3 regions of the Streptomyces sp. NPDC042102 genome follow, and region 2 is predicted to be linked to each of the others. Evidence: riboswitches for the same ligand, from Rfam matches in the RefSeq annotation. Region 2 holds a riboswitch; each other region holds the start of a gene.
What was found. A riboswitch is a leader RNA that binds a small molecule or an ion and turns the genes downstream of it on or off. The one in region 2 is predicted to bind cyclic di-AMP.
Positions count from the first base shown of each region.

Region 1: it holds a riboswitch for cyclic di-AMP, as region 2 does, so the genes downstream of both, ACZ6KO_RS25300 (transglycosylase family protein) here and ACZ6KO_RS00490 (M23 family metallopeptidase) in region 2, are expected to answer to the same signal.
Region 3: it holds a riboswitch for cyclic di-AMP, as region 2 does, so the genes downstream of both, ACZ6KO_RS03180 (M23 family metallopeptidase) here and ACZ6KO_RS00490 (M23 family metallopeptidase) in region 2, are expected to answer to the same signal.

Region 1 is NZ_JBVJDL010000006.1:236,600-242,498, forward strand. Features, by position in the region: gene ACZ6KO_RS25285 (globin domain-containing protein) at 1-30, opposite strand, end outside; gene ACZ6KO_RS25290 (cytochrome P450 family protein) at 153-1,433, shown strand; gene ACZ6KO_RS25295 (LysM peptidoglycan-binding domain-containing protein) at 1,567-2,637, shown strand; cyclic di-AMP (ydaO/yuaA leader) riboswitch at 2,913-3,085, shown strand; gene ACZ6KO_RS25300 (transglycosylase family protein) at 3,089-3,814, shown strand; gene eno (phosphopyruvate hydratase) at 4,100-5,386, shown strand; gene ACZ6KO_RS25310 (FtsB family cell division protein) at 5,516-5,899, shown strand, end outside.
Region 2 is NZ_JBVJDL010000001.1:122,768-128,666, forward strand. Features, by position in the region: gene ACZ6KO_RS00480 (M16 family metallopeptidase) at 1-801, shown strand, start outside; gene ACZ6KO_RS00485 (M16 family metallopeptidase) at 822-2,204, shown strand; cyclic di-AMP (ydaO/yuaA leader) riboswitch at 2,424-2,582, shown strand; gene ACZ6KO_RS00490 (M23 family metallopeptidase) at 2,596-3,399, shown strand; gene ACZ6KO_RS00495 (GntR family transcriptional regulator) at 3,635-4,300, shown strand; gene ACZ6KO_RS00500 (HPr family phosphocarrier protein) at 4,513-4,794, opposite strand; gene ACZ6KO_RS00505 (bifunctional acetate--CoA ligase family protein/GNAT family N-acetyltransferase) at 4,980-5,899, shown strand, end outside.
Region 3 is NZ_JBVJDL010000001.1:766,714-772,612, forward strand. Features, by position in the region: gene ACZ6KO_RS03170 (aspartate aminotransferase family protein) at 1-649, shown strand, start outside; gene ACZ6KO_RS03175 (tyrosine-protein phosphatase) at 722-1,528, opposite strand; cyclic di-AMP (ydaO/yuaA leader) riboswitch at 1,841-2,006, shown strand; gene ACZ6KO_RS03180 (M23 family metallopeptidase) at 2,009-3,010, shown strand; gene ACZ6KO_RS03185 (SGNH/GDSL hydrolase family protein) at 3,205-4,002, shown strand; gene ACZ6KO_RS03190 (MBL fold metallo-hydrolase) at 4,153-5,346, shown strand; gene ACZ6KO_RS03195 (M15 family metallopeptidase) at 5,780-5,899, opposite strand, start outside.

The DNA.
Region 1 (5,899 bases), on a different contig from region 2:
CACCGCGAAGCTGCTCTTCAAGATCCTCACATCCACAAAACCGACAGTAGGAACGGCTCCGAACGCCAGGTCAAGCGCCGGGGGATCTACGGACAGCCGCGGCGAACCGCCCATATGGGATGACCGGTGGCCGGCCGGGATACCGTCGGACGGTGCACGATGACCCCGCCGCCGAGCCCACCGCCGCGCCCGCTCCCGCCGTTCCCGCCGCTCCCACCCTCTTCGACTGGGAGTTCGCCACCGATCCGTACCCGGCCTACGCCTGGCTGCGCGAGCACGCCCCGGTGCACCGCACCAAGCTGCCCAGCGGGGTCGAGGCCTGGCTGGTGACCCGGTACGCCGATGCCCGCCAGGCGCTGGCCGACCAGCGGCTGAGCAAGAATCCGGCGCACCACGCGGAGCCGGCGCACGCCAAGGGCAAGACGGGCATTCCGGGCGAGCGCAAGGCCGAGCTGATGACCCATCTGCTCAACATCGACCCGCCGGACCACACCCGGCTGCGGCGGCTGGTCTCGAAGGCGTTCACCCCGCGCCGGGTCGCCGAATTCACCCCGCGGGTGCAGGAACTGACGGACCATCTCATCGACGGTTTCGCGAGCCGGGGTGAAGCGGATCTCATCCACGAGTTCGCCTTCCCGCTCCCCATCTACGCCATCTGCGAGATGCTCGGCGTACCGCGCGAGGACCAGGACGACTTCCGCGACTGGGCCGGGATGATGATCCGGCACGGCGGCGGTCCGCGCGGCGGCGTCGCCCGGTCCGTGAAGCAGATGCGGACCTACCTGGTCGACCTCATCCATCGCAAAAGGGATGATCCGGGCGATGACCTGATTTCCGGTCTGATCCGGGCGAGCGACCACGGTGAGCACCTGACGGAGAACGAGGCCGCCGCCATGGCCTTCATCCTCCTCTTCGCCGGCTTCGAGACGACCGTCAACCTCATCGGCAACGGCGTCCACTCCCTCTTCATGAACCCCGGCGAGCGCGCCCGCCTCGAGGCCTCCCTCGCCGCCGGGGAGAGCGAGCTGCTCGCCACCGGGGTCGAGGAGCTGCTGCGCTACGACGGCCCGGTGGAGCTGGCCACCTGGCGGTTCGCCACCCGCCCGCTGACCCTCGGCGGCCAGGACATCGCGGCCGGCGACCCGGTCCTGGTCGTGCTCGCGGCCGCCGACCGGGACCCGGAACGCTTCGCCGCGCCCGACACCCTGGACCTCGCGCGCACCGACAACCAGCACCTCGGATACGGCCACGGCATCCACTACTGCCTGGGCGCGCCGCTGGCCCGGCTGGAGGGGCAGACGGCGCTGGCGACTTTGCTGACGCGTCTGCCGGATCTCGAGCTCGCCGTGGACCCTTCGGAGCTGCGCTGGCGCGGCGGGCTCATCATGCGTGGCCTGCGCACCCTTCCGGTCCGCTTCACTCCCCGCAATTAACTGACCTGGCGTCACCAATGTGACCTTCGCGTTATCTGCGCTGCATCGACTTGTGACAAGCGTTCGAGGAGCGCTAGGTTCCACGTCACCCCTCACCGGGTGTGTTTTGCCGTCACGCGAAAGGTCCACCCTCATGCGTTCCGGGAACGGCCGTCATCGGCGCCCCCGTCAGGCTCCCGCCATCGTCGTCACCGCCGGGGTCACGGGCTCCGCGCTCGCCCTGCCGCTGCTGGCGGCCACCAGCGCGACCGCTGCGGAGACCACCACGTGGGACAAGGTCGCCGAGTGCGAGAGCGGCGGCACGTGGAGCGCCAACTTCGGCAGCGAAGCGTACGGCGGCCTGCAGTTCACGCTGGAGCAGTGGAAGAACGCGGGCGGGCTGGCCTACGCCGAGCGCCCCGACCTCGCCAGCCGCTCCCAGCAGATAGCCATCGCCGAGCGGGTGCTGGCCTCCCAGGGCCCCCAGGCGTGGCCGGTGTGCGCGCAGAAGGCGGGCCTGGTCCAGCACGGCCCGGCCGCCGATGTGGACCCCGGCGAGCCCGGCGCCGCCCGCTCGGTCGACCCGACCCCGCTGCGCCCCTCCGAGGGATCCGGCGACGTCCCGCGGATCCCCGGCCACTCGGCCGGCCCCTCGGTCCCGGCGACCACCCCGCCGGTCAACGAGCCGCTGCTGCCCACGGCGCCCGGAATGCCCGGACTGCCCGTCATGCCCGCCCCGGACGTGACCTCGTCGCCCTCGGAGCTGCCTCCGGTGACGCCGCCCGCCACCCCGGGCACCCCCGGGACTCCGGGAACCCCTGGGACTCCGGGCACCCCCGGGACTCCCGGCACCCCCGGCGTCTCCACCGACCCGGCCGCCCCGACGGTCCCGGCCGTCCCCACCGCCCCGGCCACCCCGGGCACCCCGGTCGACCCCACCGCCCCGGCGAGCGGCACGACCGCGCCGGGCAACGCGCCGACGCCGGACTCCGCCGGGGGCACCGGACGCCACCGCGGCGCCCCGGCCGCCGAGAGTCCGGCCGCCCCCGGACCCGCGCCGGAACCGACGTACACGGTGAAGCCGGGTGACAACCTGGCGGACATCGCGGACGCCAACGGCCTCAAGGGCGGCTGGAACGCCCTTTACAAGGCCAACGAGCAGGTCATCGGCAAGGACGCGGACCTGATCAAGCCCGGACAGAATCTGGATGTAACCCCGAAATAGGGGCACTTCGGGCGGGTGGAAACGCCCCAATGTCCGTTTCGTGTAAGTGAGACATGCGTCTCTTCCGGTCAACTGGCGTGTCTCGTTTGTGGAATGCCGCAAACCCGCCCCTCACCTGCGCAAACATCCTTTTCAGGAGTGCAAGTAGGGGCGGTTTCCGGCGAATACGCTCGTTGAACATCGGGCGGAGACCTGTCTACCTTCTGAATCGCTCGCCACCGCGGGCCCCTTCGACCGCATCGCCGAATCCTGCCGGCGGACGGAGGGAACAGTCGTCGCGTCAAGCGCCGAAGGCAGGAGCGGGGGACCCAAGGTAGGTGCCGGGACCGGCCATTGAGAGATGGTCACGGGAACGGCTAGGGGTTAAGCCGCGCGCTAGGTCGCGCGGCCGGGCAACTCACTCGCCCGAACCCGACAGCTCACCTCGCAGGCGTCGGTGAGGAGAAGTTCCATGCTGCTTTCCGGCAAGGGCAAGCACCGCCGCGCCTCCAAGGCGACCCGCATCGTCACGCTCGCCGGTGTCACCGGTGCCGCGATCGCCGCCCCGCTGATGGCCGCGGGCACCGCGAACGCCGCCACCGCCTCGCAGTGGGACGCCGTCGCCGCGTGCGAGTCCGGCGGCAACTGGTCCATCAACACCGGCAACGGCTACTACGGCGGCCTGCAGTTCTCCGCCTCCACCTGGGCCGGCTTCGGCGGCAAGGCGTACGCCCCGCAGGCCAACCAGGCCACCAAGGCGCAGCAGATAGCCATCGCCGAGAAGGTCCTCAAGGGCCAGGGCAAGGGCGCCTGGCCGCACTGCGGCAAGGGCCTGACCAGCGCGGCCTACAACGGCGGCGGCACCCAGACGCCGACCACCAAGCCGAAGACCGAGACCAAGAAGACCGAGACCAAGAAGACGGAGACGAAGGCCGCGGCGCCGAAGAAGGAGACCCCGCGCTCCGAGGCCCCGGTCACCCGCTCCGAGCGCGCGGCCACCCCGGCGCCGGCCTCCAAGCCCGCCCCGGCCCCGCTGACCGGCAACGGCTCCTACGAGGTCAAGGCCGGCGACACCCTCAGCACCATCGCCGAGGCCCACGGCGTCAAGGGCGGCTGGCAGCAGCTGTTCGAGCTGAACAAGGACATCGTCAAGGACGCGGACCTGATCTTCCCCGGCCAGAAGCTGAAGATCGGCTGAACCACGGTGCAACACTCGCGGTCCTGACCGCGAAACGTTCGCCACACGCGTATCTCCCCGCCGCCCGGCGCGTCTCCCCTCACGCGCCGGGCGGCGGCGTGTTTCCGGACGGAACGCCTGTTGATCATGGGTCTTATGTGGCGGAACACGGGTATTCGGACCCTTTTTCGTCCCAGGGGGCGGGCGGTCGGCGGGCCGACTGCCCGGATCCGGTTAGGCTCTAGTGCGGCAGGGCCGTCCCACGGCCCCCGCCCCCGCACACCCAGCGTCACATCCCAGAAGGAGATGCTCGTGCCGTCCATCGACGTCGTCGTAGCCCGGGAAATCCTGGACTCCCGAGGCAACCCCACGGTCGAGGTCGAGGTGGGCCTCGACGACGGCAGCACCGGCCGTGCTGCCGTTCCGTCCGGCGCCTCCACCGGTGCCTTCGAGGCCATTGAGCTCCGCGACGGCGACCCGAACCGCTACATGGGCAAGGGCGTCGAGAAGGCCGTCCTCGCGGTCATCGAGCAGATCGGCCCCGAGCTCGTCGGCTACGACGCCACCGAGCAGCGCCTGATCGACCAGGCCATGTTCGACCTGGACGCCACCGACAACAAGGGCTCCCTCGGCGCCAACGCCATCCTCGGCGTCTCCCTCGCCGTCGCGCACGCCGCGTCCGAGGCCTCGGACCTCCCGCTCTTCCGCTACCTCGGCGGCCCGAACGCGCACCTGCTGCCCGTTCCGATGATGAACATCCTCAACGGTGGGTCGCACGCCGACTCCAACGTGGACATCCAGGAGTTCATGATCGCGCCGATCGGCGCCGAGTCCTTCTCCGAAGCCCTGCGTTGGGGCGCCGAGGTCTACCACACCCTCAAGAAGGTCCTGCACACCAAGGGCCTGTCCACCGGCCTGGGCGACGAGGGCGGCTTCGCCCCGAACCTGGAGTCCAACCGCGCTGCGCTCGACCTCATCGTCGAGGCCATCAAGCAGGCCGGCTACACCCCGGGCAAGGACATCGCGCTCGCGCTCGACGTCGCCGCGTCCGAGTTCTACAAGGACGGCAAGTACGAGTTCGAGGGCCAGTCCCGCTCGGCCGCCGAGATGACCGAGTACTACGCGGAGCTCGTTGCCGCGTACCCGCTGGTCTCCATCGAGGACCCGCTGTTCGAGGACGACTGGGCCGGCTGGAAGACCATCACCGACAAGCTGGGCTCCAAGGTCCAGATCGTCGGCGACGACCTCTTCGTCACCAACCCCGAGCGTCTGGCCCGCGGCATCGAGGAGGGCTCCGCCAACGCCCTGCTCGTGAAGGTGAACCAGATCGGTTCGCTGACCGAGACCCTCGACGCCGTCGAGATGGCCCAGCGCAACGGCTTCAAGTGCATGATGTCGCACCGCTCCGGTGAGACCGAGGACGTCACCATCGCCGACCTCGCCGTCGCCGTGAACTGCGGCCAGATCAAGACCGGCGCCCCGGCCCGCTCGGACCGCGTCGCCAAGTACAACCAGCTGCTGCGCATCGAGGAGATCCTCGACGACGCCGCCGTGTACGCGGGCCGCAGCGCGTTCCCCCGCTTCAAGGGCTGACACCCAGTCGGGTCCGGCGCCCCGCGCCCGCGCCTGATGGGCTGACACCTTCAGCGCCTCCGTACGTCCCCGCACCCGGTCCCGTACCGTGTGCGGGGACGTACGCGCTTATCAGGGGAGGCGACAGCCATGGCCGGGAACCGGGATCGGTTCTCCACCGCGACCAGGCTCAAGCAGCTCGGCGAGCGGACCGCGGCCCACGTCTACCGCTCGCAGTCGCGCCGTCAGGTCCGCCGCAGCCGCCTCACCGGCCGCGCCGCCCTGCTGGTGCTCGTCCTCTGTACGCTGGTCGTCGCCCTCGCGTATCCGATGCGCCAGTACGTCTCCCAGCGCTCGGAGATCGCGGAGCAGCAGCGGACCGCCGACGAGGCGCGCCAGCGCCTCGAGGAGCTGCGCGACGAGAAGGCCCGCTGGCAGGACCCGGCCTACGTGGAGCAGCAGGCGCGCAAGCACCTGCACTACGTCCGGCCCGGGGAGATCGGCTACACCGTGATCGACCCGGACGCCGAGGCC
Region 2 (5,899 bases):
GAGGACGCGCGCGCCTTCTTCCGTACGTACTACGCGCCGAACAACGCGGTGCTGTCGGTCGTCGGCGACATCGACCCCGAGCGGACGCTCGCCTGGATCGAGAAGTACTTCGGCACCATCCCCTCCCACGACGGCAAGCAGCCGCCGCGCGACGGGACGCTCCCCGACATCATCGGCGAGCAGCTGCGCCACGAGATCGTCGAAGAGGTCCCGGCCCGCGCGCTGATGGCCGCCTACCGGCTGCCGCACGACGGCACCCGCGAGTGCGACGCCGCGGACGTGGCGCTGACCATCCTGGGCGGCGGCGAGTCCTCCCGCCTGCACAACCGGCTGGTCCGCCGCGACCAGAGCGCCGTCGCGGCGGGCTTCGGCATGCTGCGGCTGGCCGGCGCGCCCTCCCTGGGCTGGCTGGACGTGAAGACCTCGGGCGGCATCGAGGTGCCCGCCATCGAGGCGGCCGTGGACGAGGAGCTCGCGCGGTTCGCCGCCGAGGGCCCGACGGCCGAGGAGATGGAGCGCGCCCAGGCGCAGCTGGAGCGCGAGTGGCTGGACCGGCTGAGCACGGTGGCCGGCCGCGCCGACGAACTGTGCCGGTTCGCGGTGCTGTTCGGTGACCCGCAGCTGGCGCTGACCGCCGTCCAGCGGGTCCTGGACATCACCGCCGAGGAGGTGCAGGCCGTGGCCGCCGCCCGGCTGCGCCCCGACAACCGCGCGGTGCTGGTGTACGAGCCGCTGGCGGCCGAAGACGCCGAGGACGCCGCGGCCGACGAGAACGACGAGAACGAGGGGGCGCAGCAGTGACCGCCGAGCCCGCAGTGACGATGACCTTCCACCCGCAGCCCGCCGCAGGCGAGGCCAGGCCGTGGGCCTTCCCCGCGCCCGAGCGCGGCGCGCTGGACAACGGCCTGACCGTGCTGCGCTGCCACCGGCCCGGCCAGCAGGTGGTGGCCGTCGAGATCATGCTCGACGCCCCGCTGGACGCCGAGCCCGAGGGCCTGGACGGCGTGGCCACGATCATGGCCCGCGCGCTGTCCGAGGGCACCGACAAGCACTCCGCCGAGGAGTTCGCCGCAGAGCTGGAGCGCTGCGGCGCCACCCTCGACGCGCACGCCGACCACCCGGGCGTCCGGGTCTCCCTGGAGGTCCCGGCCTCCCGGCTGCCCAAGGCGCTCGGCCTGCTCGCCGAGGCGCTGCGCGCGCCCGCCTTCGCCGACAGCGAGGTGGACCGCCTGGTGCGCAACCGCCTCGACGAGATCCCGCACGAGCTGGCCAACCCGCAGCGCCGCGCCGCCAAGCAGCTCTCCAAGGAGCTCTTCCCGGCCTCCCTGCGGATGTCCCGTCCGCGCCAGGGCACCGAGGAGACGGTCGCCCGGATCGACGCCGCGGCCGTCCGCGCCTTCTACGAGGCCCACGTCCGCCCCGCCACGGCCACCGCCGTCATCGTCGGCGACTACGCCGGCACCGACCTGGACGCCGTCCTCGCGGACACCCTGGGCGGCTGGACCGGCGGCACCGCCGCCGCCCGCCCGGTCCCGCAGATCTCCGCCGACGACACCGGCCGCGTGGTCATCGTGGACCGCCCCGGCGCGGTCCAGACGCAGCTGCTGATCGGCCGGATCGGGCCGGACCGGCACGACCGCGTCTGGGCGGCCCAGCTGCTCGGCACGTACTGCCTGGGCGGCACGCTCACCTCCCGCCTGGACAAGGTGCTGCGCGAGGAGAAGGGCTACACCTACGGCGTGCGCTCCTTCGGCCAGGTGCTGCGCTCCACCGCGCCGTCCTCGCCCGGCGGCGCCACGGGCGCGTCCATGCTGGCCATCAGCGGCTCCGTGGACACCCCCAACACCGGCCCGGCGCTGGACGACCTGTGGAAGGTGCTGCGCACCCTCGCGGAGGGCGGCCTGACCGACGCCGAGCGGGACGTGGCGGTGCAGAACCTGGTGGGCGTGGCCCCGCTGAAGTTCGAGACGGCCGCCTCGGTCGCCGCCACCCTCGCCGACCAGGTCGAGCAGCAGCTCCCCGACGACTACCAGGCGCAGTTGTACGCCCGGCTGGCCGAGACCGGCACCGTGGAGGCGACCTCCGCGGTGGTCAGCGCCTTCCCGGCGGACCGGCTGGTGACGGTCCTGGTGGGGGACGCCTCGCAGATCGAGGAGCCGGTGCGCGCGCTCGGCATCGGTGAGGTCACCGTCGTCTCCAACTGACGCGGTGTCCGACGCGGCGGCTGACGCCGTATCACCAAGGGGCCCCGGCGGGTTGTCCGCCGGGGCCCCTTGTGCGCTCAATGTCCGGTTGGTGGTGAGGTTGCTCGTATGTGATGTGGCGTACGCAACAAAAGCGCTCGTCTGTTTGGCGATCGGCTGATGATCCGCCTAGCGTCGGGCGTGCTGTCCGTCAGTTGTGTCCGCCGCACCCGCGGCACCGGGCAGCGATCGCCGAGTCCCCGTCAGGCGCGAGCCTGGGGAGCCGGGGACCCACATCAGTCCCTGGGGTGAATCGGACCGCCTCGTCAGAGGGGGCCCGTAGGAGACCTTCCTGCTCCGAACCCGTCAGCTAACCCGGTAGGCGAGAAGGAAGGAAAGGACCAGCCTTTTCATGGCGTTTGGCAGCAGCACCAGCCGTGCCACCGGTAAGCACCGTGGTGGTAGCCGTCTGAGCCGCAAGACCGCAGGCATCGCCGGGATCGCCGCCCTCGCCACGACGGGCGTCGTCGGCACGCTGGCCGCCCCGGCCTTCGCCGCGGACAACAACTCCTCCGCCCCGCAGGACACCGGCCTGAACAACGTGGTCGTCGCGGACGAGCTCGCGGGCGACCTCGAGACCCAGGCCGCCTCCCAGCAGCACGCCGCCGAGGTCGCCGCCGCCAAGGCGCAGGCCGAGGCCGACGCGAAGCAGAAGGCCGCCGAGGCCAAGCGCCTGGCCGAGGCCAAGGCGAAGGCCGAGCGCGAGGCCAAGGAGCGCGCGGCCCGCGAGGAGGAGCGCAAGCGCCTCAACACCTTCGTCTCGCCGCTGGACGACTCCTACGTCAGCACCAGCTACGGGGCCGGCGGCGGCATGTGGTCCTCCGGCAGCCACACCGGCATCGACTTCCACGCGGCCTCCGGCACCTCCGTCCGCGCGGTCGGCGCCGGCGTCATCGTCGAGGCCGGCTACGGCGGCGCGTACGGCAACAACGTCGTCATCAAGCACAACGACGGCACCTACACCCAGTACGCCCACCTGTCCTCGCTGAGCGTCTCGGCCGGCCAGCAGGTCACCCCGGGCCAGCAGATCGGCCTGTCCGGCTCCACCGGCAACTCCAGTGGCCCGCACCTGCACTTCGAGGCCCGCACCGGCTCCGGCTACGGCTCGGACATCGACCCGGTCGCCTACCTGCGCTCGCACGGCGTCCGCGTCTGATCCTGCGGCCGCGCGGCGGCCCACCGCTTCCTCGTAGACCCCGGCTCCCCGAGCCGGGGTCTTCGCGTTGCGTGCGCCGCGCGCGCCGCGCCACCCCCGTCGCGCAAGCCGGCCCGCCGCCACCCTTTCCGATTTCCGTCGCTTATTGCGCCGTATTTTCCTTCCGCGCTCGGAAACTGCGGCGCATTGTCATAGAGTCGCAGTCATGACGTTGGCTCAGGGCGGAGGTCCGGCATTGCGTATTCCCGCGCACGCGGTCTGCACCGCAATCCGTGACGACATCGTCTCCGGTGTATTCGAGCCCGGCGGCAGACTCACCGAGGACCTGCTCGCCCGCCGGTACGGCGTCTCCCGCGTCCCGGTCCGCGAGGCGCTGCGCACCCTGCAGTCCGAGGGCTTCGTCACCACCCGGCGGCACGCCGGCGCCTGTGTCGCGGAGCCGACCGAGCAGGAGGCGGCGGACTTCCTGGAGGTCCGGATGCTGCTGGAGCCGCTGGCGGCCTCCCGCGCCGCCCGGCGGCGCACCGAGGCCCACCTCAAGGTGCTGCGCGGGCTGGTCCGGCTCGGCCAGGAGCGGGCCAGGCGCGGCCAGGGGGAGGATCTGCGGTCCCTGGGCGGCTGGTTCCACGAGACGCTCGTCCAGGCCTCCGGCAGCCCCGGGCTCATCGCCCTGCTCACCCAGCTGCGCCACAAGGTCGCCTGGATGTACGCCGTGGAGCCGCCCGCGCGGCCCGCGGAGTCCTGGGCGGAGCACGGTGCGATCGTGGACGCGGTGGCCCGTGGCGACGCCGAGCGGGCGCGGGCGCTGACCGCCCTGCACGCGGACCGGGCGGCCGCGGCCCACCGGCTGCGTGTGAGGACTCCGCAACATCCCGTCAACACGGCGAGCGGCCGCCTTTAACAAAGGCCGTATACAAAGGACGGATATCGCGGGTGCCGCGGCCGGGATCGATATACGCCGCTACGCCCGCGCGAATTCCAGGAATTCCTGCCGCGCCCGGAGAAAGCCGGGAGAAGCCGGCCGGGCCGGGAAAGCGAAACGGCGGAGCCGCGGCACCGGTATTCCGGGCGCCGCGGCTCCGCCGCACGCGTACACGGGCCGAACCCGAAGGGTCAGACGGTCTCGGGGAGCTCCTCGAGGCCCTCGGCGACCAGCTTCGCGAGGCGGTCGAGCGCGATCTCCGCGCCCTCGGCGTCCGAAGCCAGGACGATCTCCTCGCCGCCCTGGGCGCCCAGGCCCAGCACCGCGAGCATGGAACCGGCGTTGACCGGGTTGCCCTCCGCCTTCGCGATGGTCACCGGGACGCCGGAAGCCGTGGCCGCACGGACGAAGATCGAGGCGGGACGAGCGTGCAGGCCCTCGGCCCAGCCGACGTTGACGCGGCGCTCTGCCATGGTGATGCCCTTCAGGTTTCAGCGGTTGTCTAGACCAGTCTCTCACGGCGCCCGGAATGCTCCGACCGGCCTTCGGCCCGGACGTCCCGCCGTTCGGCCTTCCCCAGCTTGCACCCGTTTGTTCCTCTTTGTCGTACGCGCCGCGCGGGAGCAGATCCGGCCCGTCCGGCCTTAGGGTGTGCCCCATGACCACCGCGTCGGACCCCTCGTACCCGGCCCACTGGGAAGCGGACGTCGTGCTGCGCGACGGCGGCACCGCCCGTATCCGCCCCATCACGCCCGAGGACGCGGGCCGCCTGGTCAGCTTCTACGAGCAGGTCTCCGACGAGTCCAAGTACTACCGGTTCTTCGCCCCCCACCCCCGGCTGTCCGACCGCGACGTACACCGCTTCACGCACCACGACTACGTCGACCGCGTCGGCCTCGCCGCCACCGTCGGCGGCGAGTTCATCGCCACCGTCCGCTACGACCGGATCGGCGCCGACGGCCGCCCCGCCACCGCCCCAGCCGACGAGGCCGAGGTCGCCTTCCTCGTCCAGGACGCCCACCAGGGCCGCGGCGTCGCCTCCGCCCTCCTCGAACACATCGGCGCGGTCGCCCGCGAGCGCGGCATCCGCCGCTTCGCCGCCGAGGTGCTCCCCGCCAACACCAAGATGATCAAAGTCTTCAAGGACGTCGGCTACGAGCAGCGGCGCAGCTTCGAGGACGGCGCGGTCCACCTCACCCTCGACCTCGAACCCACCGCGCAGTCCCTCGCCGTCCAGCGCGCCCGCGAGCAGCGCGCCGAGGCCCGCTCCGTGCAGCGGCTGCTGGCCCCCCGCTCGGTCGCGGTCGTCGGGGTCAGCCGCACCGGGTCCGGGGTCGGCGCCGCGGCCCTGCGCAACCTGCGCGACTGCGGCTTCCGCGGCGACCTCTACGCCCTCAACGCCGCCCGCGCCCCCGGCATGGCGGGCGACCTGCTGGAGGGCGTACGGGCCTACCGCACGTTCGCCGAGATCGCCGCCCCCGTCGACCTCGCCGTCGTCGCCGTCCCCGCCGACCGGGTCCCCGAGGTGGTCGCGGCCGCCGGCGAGCACGGCGTGCAGGGCCTGGTCGTGCTCTCGGC
Region 3 (5,899 bases), 640 kb from region 2:
CGATTTCTACGCCTACCAGAACGAACCGGGCGTGGAGCCGGATCTGGTGTGCGTGGCCAAGGCGCTCTCCGGCGGCTACGTCCCCGTGGGCGCCACCCTGGGCAAGGACTGGATCTTCAAGAAGGTCTACTCGTCCATGGACCGGGTGCTGGTCCACTCGGCGAGTTTCGGCTCCAACGCACAGGCGATGGCGGCCGGACTCGCGGTGCTGTCGGTGATGGAGAACGAGTCGCTCGTCGCCCGCGCCCGGGAGGTGGGCGACTCCTTGCGCGGGCGGCTCGCGGCGCTCGTGCCCGAGTACGAGCTGCTGCACGAGGTGCGCGGGCGCGGCCTGATGATCGGCATCGAGTTCGGCCGGCCCTCCTCGCTGGGCCTGCGCAGCCGCTGGACGATGCTCCAGGCGGCCCGCAAGGGGCTGTTCGCGCAGATGGTCGTGGTGCCGCTGCTGCAGAAGCACCGGATCCTGACCCAGGTCTCCGGAGATCATCTGGAGGTCATCAAGCTGATCCCGCCGCTCGTCGTGGACGAGGCCGACGTGGACCGCTTCGTGACCGCCTTCCGGGCGGTCATGGACGACGCGCACGGCGGGGGCTCGCTGATGTGGGACTTCGGCCGGACGCTGGTGAAGCAGGCCGCCGCACAGCGCTGACTGACGCACAGCGGTGACGGCGCTGCCTCCCGCGCGGGTCGTGAGCGCTGCCTCCCGCGCGGGCCGTGAGCGTCAGACGAGGAGCTTCTCGCGCAGCCGGGCGAGGGTCTCGGGGGCGAGCCCGAGGCCCTCGCCCAGGTAGGCCGGCACGCCGCCCCAGGTCTCCTCGATGGCGTCGAAGGCCTCGGTCAGGTACTCGGCGCGGGCGTCGAAGAGCGGGGCCAGCAGCTCCATCACCTCGGGCGAGCGCGCCTCGGGCGCCTCGCTGCCACGGCGTACCCGGTAGCGGCGGTGCGGGGCGTTCGACTCCAGGTAGTCCGCCACGATCGCGTCGCGCTCGACGCCCACCGCGAGGAGGGTGACGGCGACCGAGAGCCCGGCCCGGTCCTTGCCGGCCGCGCAGTGCATGAGGGCGGGCACGCTGTCCTCGGCGAGGGCGTGCAGGACGCGGCTGTGCTCGGCGGTGCGCCGGGTGATGATCTCGCGGTACGACCGCGTCATCCGGTCGGCCGCCCGGCCCTCGCCGAGCAGATCGCGCAGCTGGCCGAGGTCGCCGTCGCGCACCATCTTCCAGAACTCCTTGCCGTCCGCCGGGTCGGAGAGGGGAATGTTCACATTCCGTACACCCGGAAGTTCCACGTCGGGCCCCTCGAGGGCGTGGTCGGCCGCGTTGCGGAAATCGAAGACGGTGTGGAGGCCGAGCGACGCGAGGAATTCTGCGTCGGTTTCGGTGGCATGGGCGAGATGTCCGCTTCGGAACAATCGCCCCGTACCGACCTGCCCCCCGTCGGTGGTCGGCAGCCCGCCCACGTCGCGGAAGTTGCGTATGCCGGTCAGTTCCGGCTCCGTGGGCCGGGTCCGAGGTATCTGCTGGGTCACGAGCGTCCCCTCCGTATCGTCGCGGTTGTCCGAATTGCACTGCTTGGCCCCAACGTGCCCGGGAGAGAAGGGAGATCGCCTCCCACCCCCGTGAGCAGGATCATACGGTGACCGTGAGTGCCTGATCGCGGAGGCCGAATTCCCTGCGGCGGCTGGCCGTTGAAGCGGCGGAATGGACGGAGGGTGACCGGAATTCCGTCGAACTCTCATCAACGGGAATCCGTGGGGGAATTCGTGGCTTGTTTCGCGCGGCATGGCTGGATTACGTTCACGACCGATCCGGATGGACCGCCGAATCCTGCCACCATCCGGACACCGCACCCGACTATTCATGTGCTGGCAGGAGCGGGGGAACCAGGTAGGCCCGCCGAATCGGATCTTGATATCCGAATGGCTCGGGGTGAAGCCGTAGCGATACGGCCGGACAGCTCCAGTCCGAACCCGACAGCTCACCTCGCAGGCGCCGGAGAGGAAAACGCCATGCCCGGAAAAGGCAAGCACCGACGCCCGAAGTCCCGCTCCCTGACCCGCGGTTTCGTCGCCGCCGGTACGGGCGGTGCGGCCCTCGCGCTGCCGCTGATGGGCGCCACCGGCGCGAACGCGGCCGGGGCTCCCGCCGCCGCCCCGCAGGCCCCGGTCACGGCCCAGCTCCCGGCGCAGGTGCCGGCCGCCCTCCAGGCCGCCCCCGCGCACGCGGCGCCCCGGCTGGCCCCCAGCACCTACACCGTCGTCCAGGGCGACTGCCTCTCGCGCATCGCCGAGAACCGCGGCCTCTCCGGCGGCTGGGAGCGGCTCTACGCCGACAACCGCGACGCCGTCGGCACCGACCCGTCGCTGATCCACCCGGGCCTGGAGCTCACCCTCGGGGGCCGGGGTGCGGCCCCCGTCGAGTCGGCTCCGGTCGAGTCGGCCCCCGTCGAGTCGGCTCCGGAGTCGGCCCCGGTCGAGTCGGCGCCCGTCGAGTCCGCCCCGGAGTCGGCACCGGCCGCGCCCGCCCCGGTCGCGCCCGCCCCCGAGCGGGGTTCCGCCGACCGGACCCCGGCCCAGGGCTCCGGCACCGCCGCCGCCCCGGGCAAGGCCGGCTTCGTCGCCCCGGTCGGCGGCGGCGTCTCCACCGCCTACCGGGCCTCCGGGGCCATGTGGTCCAGCGGCTACCACACCGGTGTCGACTTCATCGCGCGCTCCGGCACCTCCGTCAAGGCGGTCAGCGCGGGCACCGTCGTGTCCGCCGGCTGGGGCGGCTCGTACGGCAACGAGGTCGTCGTCAAGCACGCCGACGGCCACTACTCGCAGTACGCCCACCTGTCGCAGCTGTCGGTCTCGGTCGGCCAGAGCGTCACCGCCGGCCAGCAGCTCGGCCTGTCCGGTTCGACCGGCAACTCCACCGGCCCGCACCTGCACTTCGAGATCCGCACCGGCCCGAGCTACGGCTCGGACGTCGACCCGCTCGCCTACCTCCGCTCCCACGGCGTGAGCATCTGACGGCAGCGGCGGCCGCCCTCCGGGGGCGGCTCCGGGAAACGTGTGAGGCCAGGGCCCGAGGGGGGTCCTGGCCTCACGCCTTGTTATTCCTCCCTGACCGGGTGGTATAGATCACGGTCCGTCAACCCCTTCCTACGGTGGCGTAGGTCACGTCTTGAGGTGAAGGATGTGGTCCCGTGGCAGCGACGACAACGATGAACAACTCGACACGACGGACCATCGGCAGCATCGACACCATCGGCTCGTACGCGGCGATCGGGGACAGCTTCACCGAGGGTGTGGGGGACCCGGGACCCGGGGGAATCTACGTCGGCTGGGCCGACCGGCTCGCCGTACTGCTGGCCGACCGGCGCGACGAGCACGACTTCCGGTACGCGAACCTCGCCGTACGCGGACGCCTGCTCGACCAGATCGTGGCCGAGCAGGTGTCGCGGGCCAAGGAGCTCGCGCCGGACCTCGTCACCTTCTGCGCCGGCGGGAACGACATCATCCGGCCCGGCAGCGACCCCGACGACGTGGCGGAGCGGTTCGAGGCGGCCGTGGCCGACCTCACCGGAGCCGTCGGCCAGGTCATGATCACCACCGGTTTCGACACCCGCGGGGTGCCGGTCCTCAAGCACCTGCGGGGCAAGGTCGCGACGTACTCCGCGCACGTGCGGGCCATCGCCGACCGCTACGACTGCCCGGTGCTCGACCTCTGGTCGCTGAAGTCCGTACAGGACCGGCGGGCCTGGGACGACGACCGGCTGCACCTCTCCCCGGAGGGGCACACCCGGGTGGCGCTGCGCGCGGCCCAGGTGCTCGGGATCGAGGTACCGGCCGACCCGGACCAGCCGTGGCCGCCGCAGCAGCCGCGCGGATCCGCCGAGGTCACCCGCGACAACATCCAGTGGGCGCGCGAGTACCTGGTGCCGTGGATCGGGCGGCGGCTGCGCGGGGAGTCCTCCGGGGACCACGTGGAGGCCAAGCGGCCGGACCTGCTGCCGCTGTAGCGCCGGGCGCGGGGCGGGGCGCCGCCCGGTCCGGGACCGGGCCCCGGCCCGGAACCGGAATCCTTCCGGGCCGGTGTGCGTTGGGAACGTCGAAGAGAGCAGGATCCCCCCTGTCCCATTCCTTGTCCCATTCCCCTCCCAGGAGGCGCCTTGACCGGCTCCCGTCCCTTGCGTCCTCGGCTGCGCGACCTGCGGCCCGAAGCCTTCGGCGCGGACCCGTCCGGCGCGCGCATGGAGCGGATCCGCCGCTCGCCGAACTTCGCCGACGGCGTCTTCCAGAACCCGGTCGGGGCCCGGACCAGGCCCTCCGGCTCCATGCGGGAGTTCGCCAAGATCTACTTCCACAAGGAGCAGCGGCAGCGCCGCGGCCCCGCCGCGTCCGTTCCGGTGCACCCGACGACGCTGGCCGACCTGGCGAAGCCGCCGGTCACAGGGCTGCGGCTGACGTGGATGGGGCACTCCAGCGTGCTCGCCGAGATCGACGGGCGGCGCGTGCTGTTCGACCCCGTGTGGGGAGAGCGGTGCTCTCCGTTCCCCTTCGCCGGCCCCAAGCGACTGCACCCCGTACCGGTGCCGCTGGCCGCACTGGGCCCGGTGGACGTGGTGGTGATCTCGCACGACCACTACGACCACCTCGACCTGCCGACGATCAAGGCGCTGGCCGGTACGGACACCGTCTTCGCGGTGCCGCTGGGCGTCGGCGCGCACCTGGAGCGGTGGGGGGTGTCGGCCGACCGGCTGCGCGAACTGGACTGGAACGAGTCCACCAAGATCAACGGGCTGGCCCTGACCGCGACCCCGGCGCGCCACTTCTGCGGCCGCGGCCTGCGCAACCAGCAGCACACCCTGTGGGCGTCCTGGGTGGTCGAGGGCGACGAGCACCGCATCTTCCACAGCGGTGACACCGGCTACTTCCCCGGCTTCCAGGACATCGGGGCCGCGCACGGGCCCTTCGACGCCACGATGATCCAGATCGGCGCGTACTCGGAGTACTGGCCGGACATCCACATGACCCCCCAGGAGGGCGTCCAGGCCCACCTCGACCTGCAGGGATCGAAGCCGCACGGGGTGCTGCTGCCGATCCACTGGGGCACCTTCAGCCTGGCCCTGCACGCCTGGGCGGAACCGGGCGAGTGGACGCTCGACGCCGCCGCGGAAGCCGGCCAGCCGGTGGCGGTCCCGCACCCCGGCGAACCCTTCGAGCCCGCCGGCACGCTGCCCGTGGATCCCTGGTGGCGCCCGGTCTCCCACCCGATCACCCACCCGTGGCGCCGCCCGAAGCCGGTGGACCGCCCGGCGGACGAGTCCCGGGCCGGCGACCTGGACCTCGCCGGCGAGCGGTGACGGCGGACGAGGAGCTGGAGAAGTCGCTCGCCTATGGGGCAGGCTGACCTCCGAGGAACGCGAGCGGGCCTTCATCGCCATAGACGGGCCTCCACGCGTTGAGCCACGGGAGCGTCCTCGGAATCCCAGACCCCTACCCACCGCGAACGGCTCCTCCCCGGTCGTCGTGCGCACACGGATCGTACTCACCGGGTGCGTGTCGCTCGACGAGGGTTGCGTCGGGACCGAGCCGGTTGGCGAGGTCGGCGAGCGTCTCGTGTGCGTCGGTCGGAACACCAGGCGCAGGTGCAGGGATTCCAGCATGGGGAAGACGGGGAGGAGGTGGTCCATGGCGACAGCCTCCGTGTCGGCGGCGGGTGCAGGACTCGCTCTAGGCGAAGGTTGGGAGCCCGGAGGGGCGCAGACCTCCCCTGGATGGCATCAATGCCAGGTCTCACCCACCACTGCCCCAGCCCCCGGACGGAGGTGACACGCGGACGGCTCCCGGCGGGTACTTCCTTCCCACAGGGTGCAGGAAGAAGGCGTTCGCCCGCTGCGACAGCCCCGGCACGTC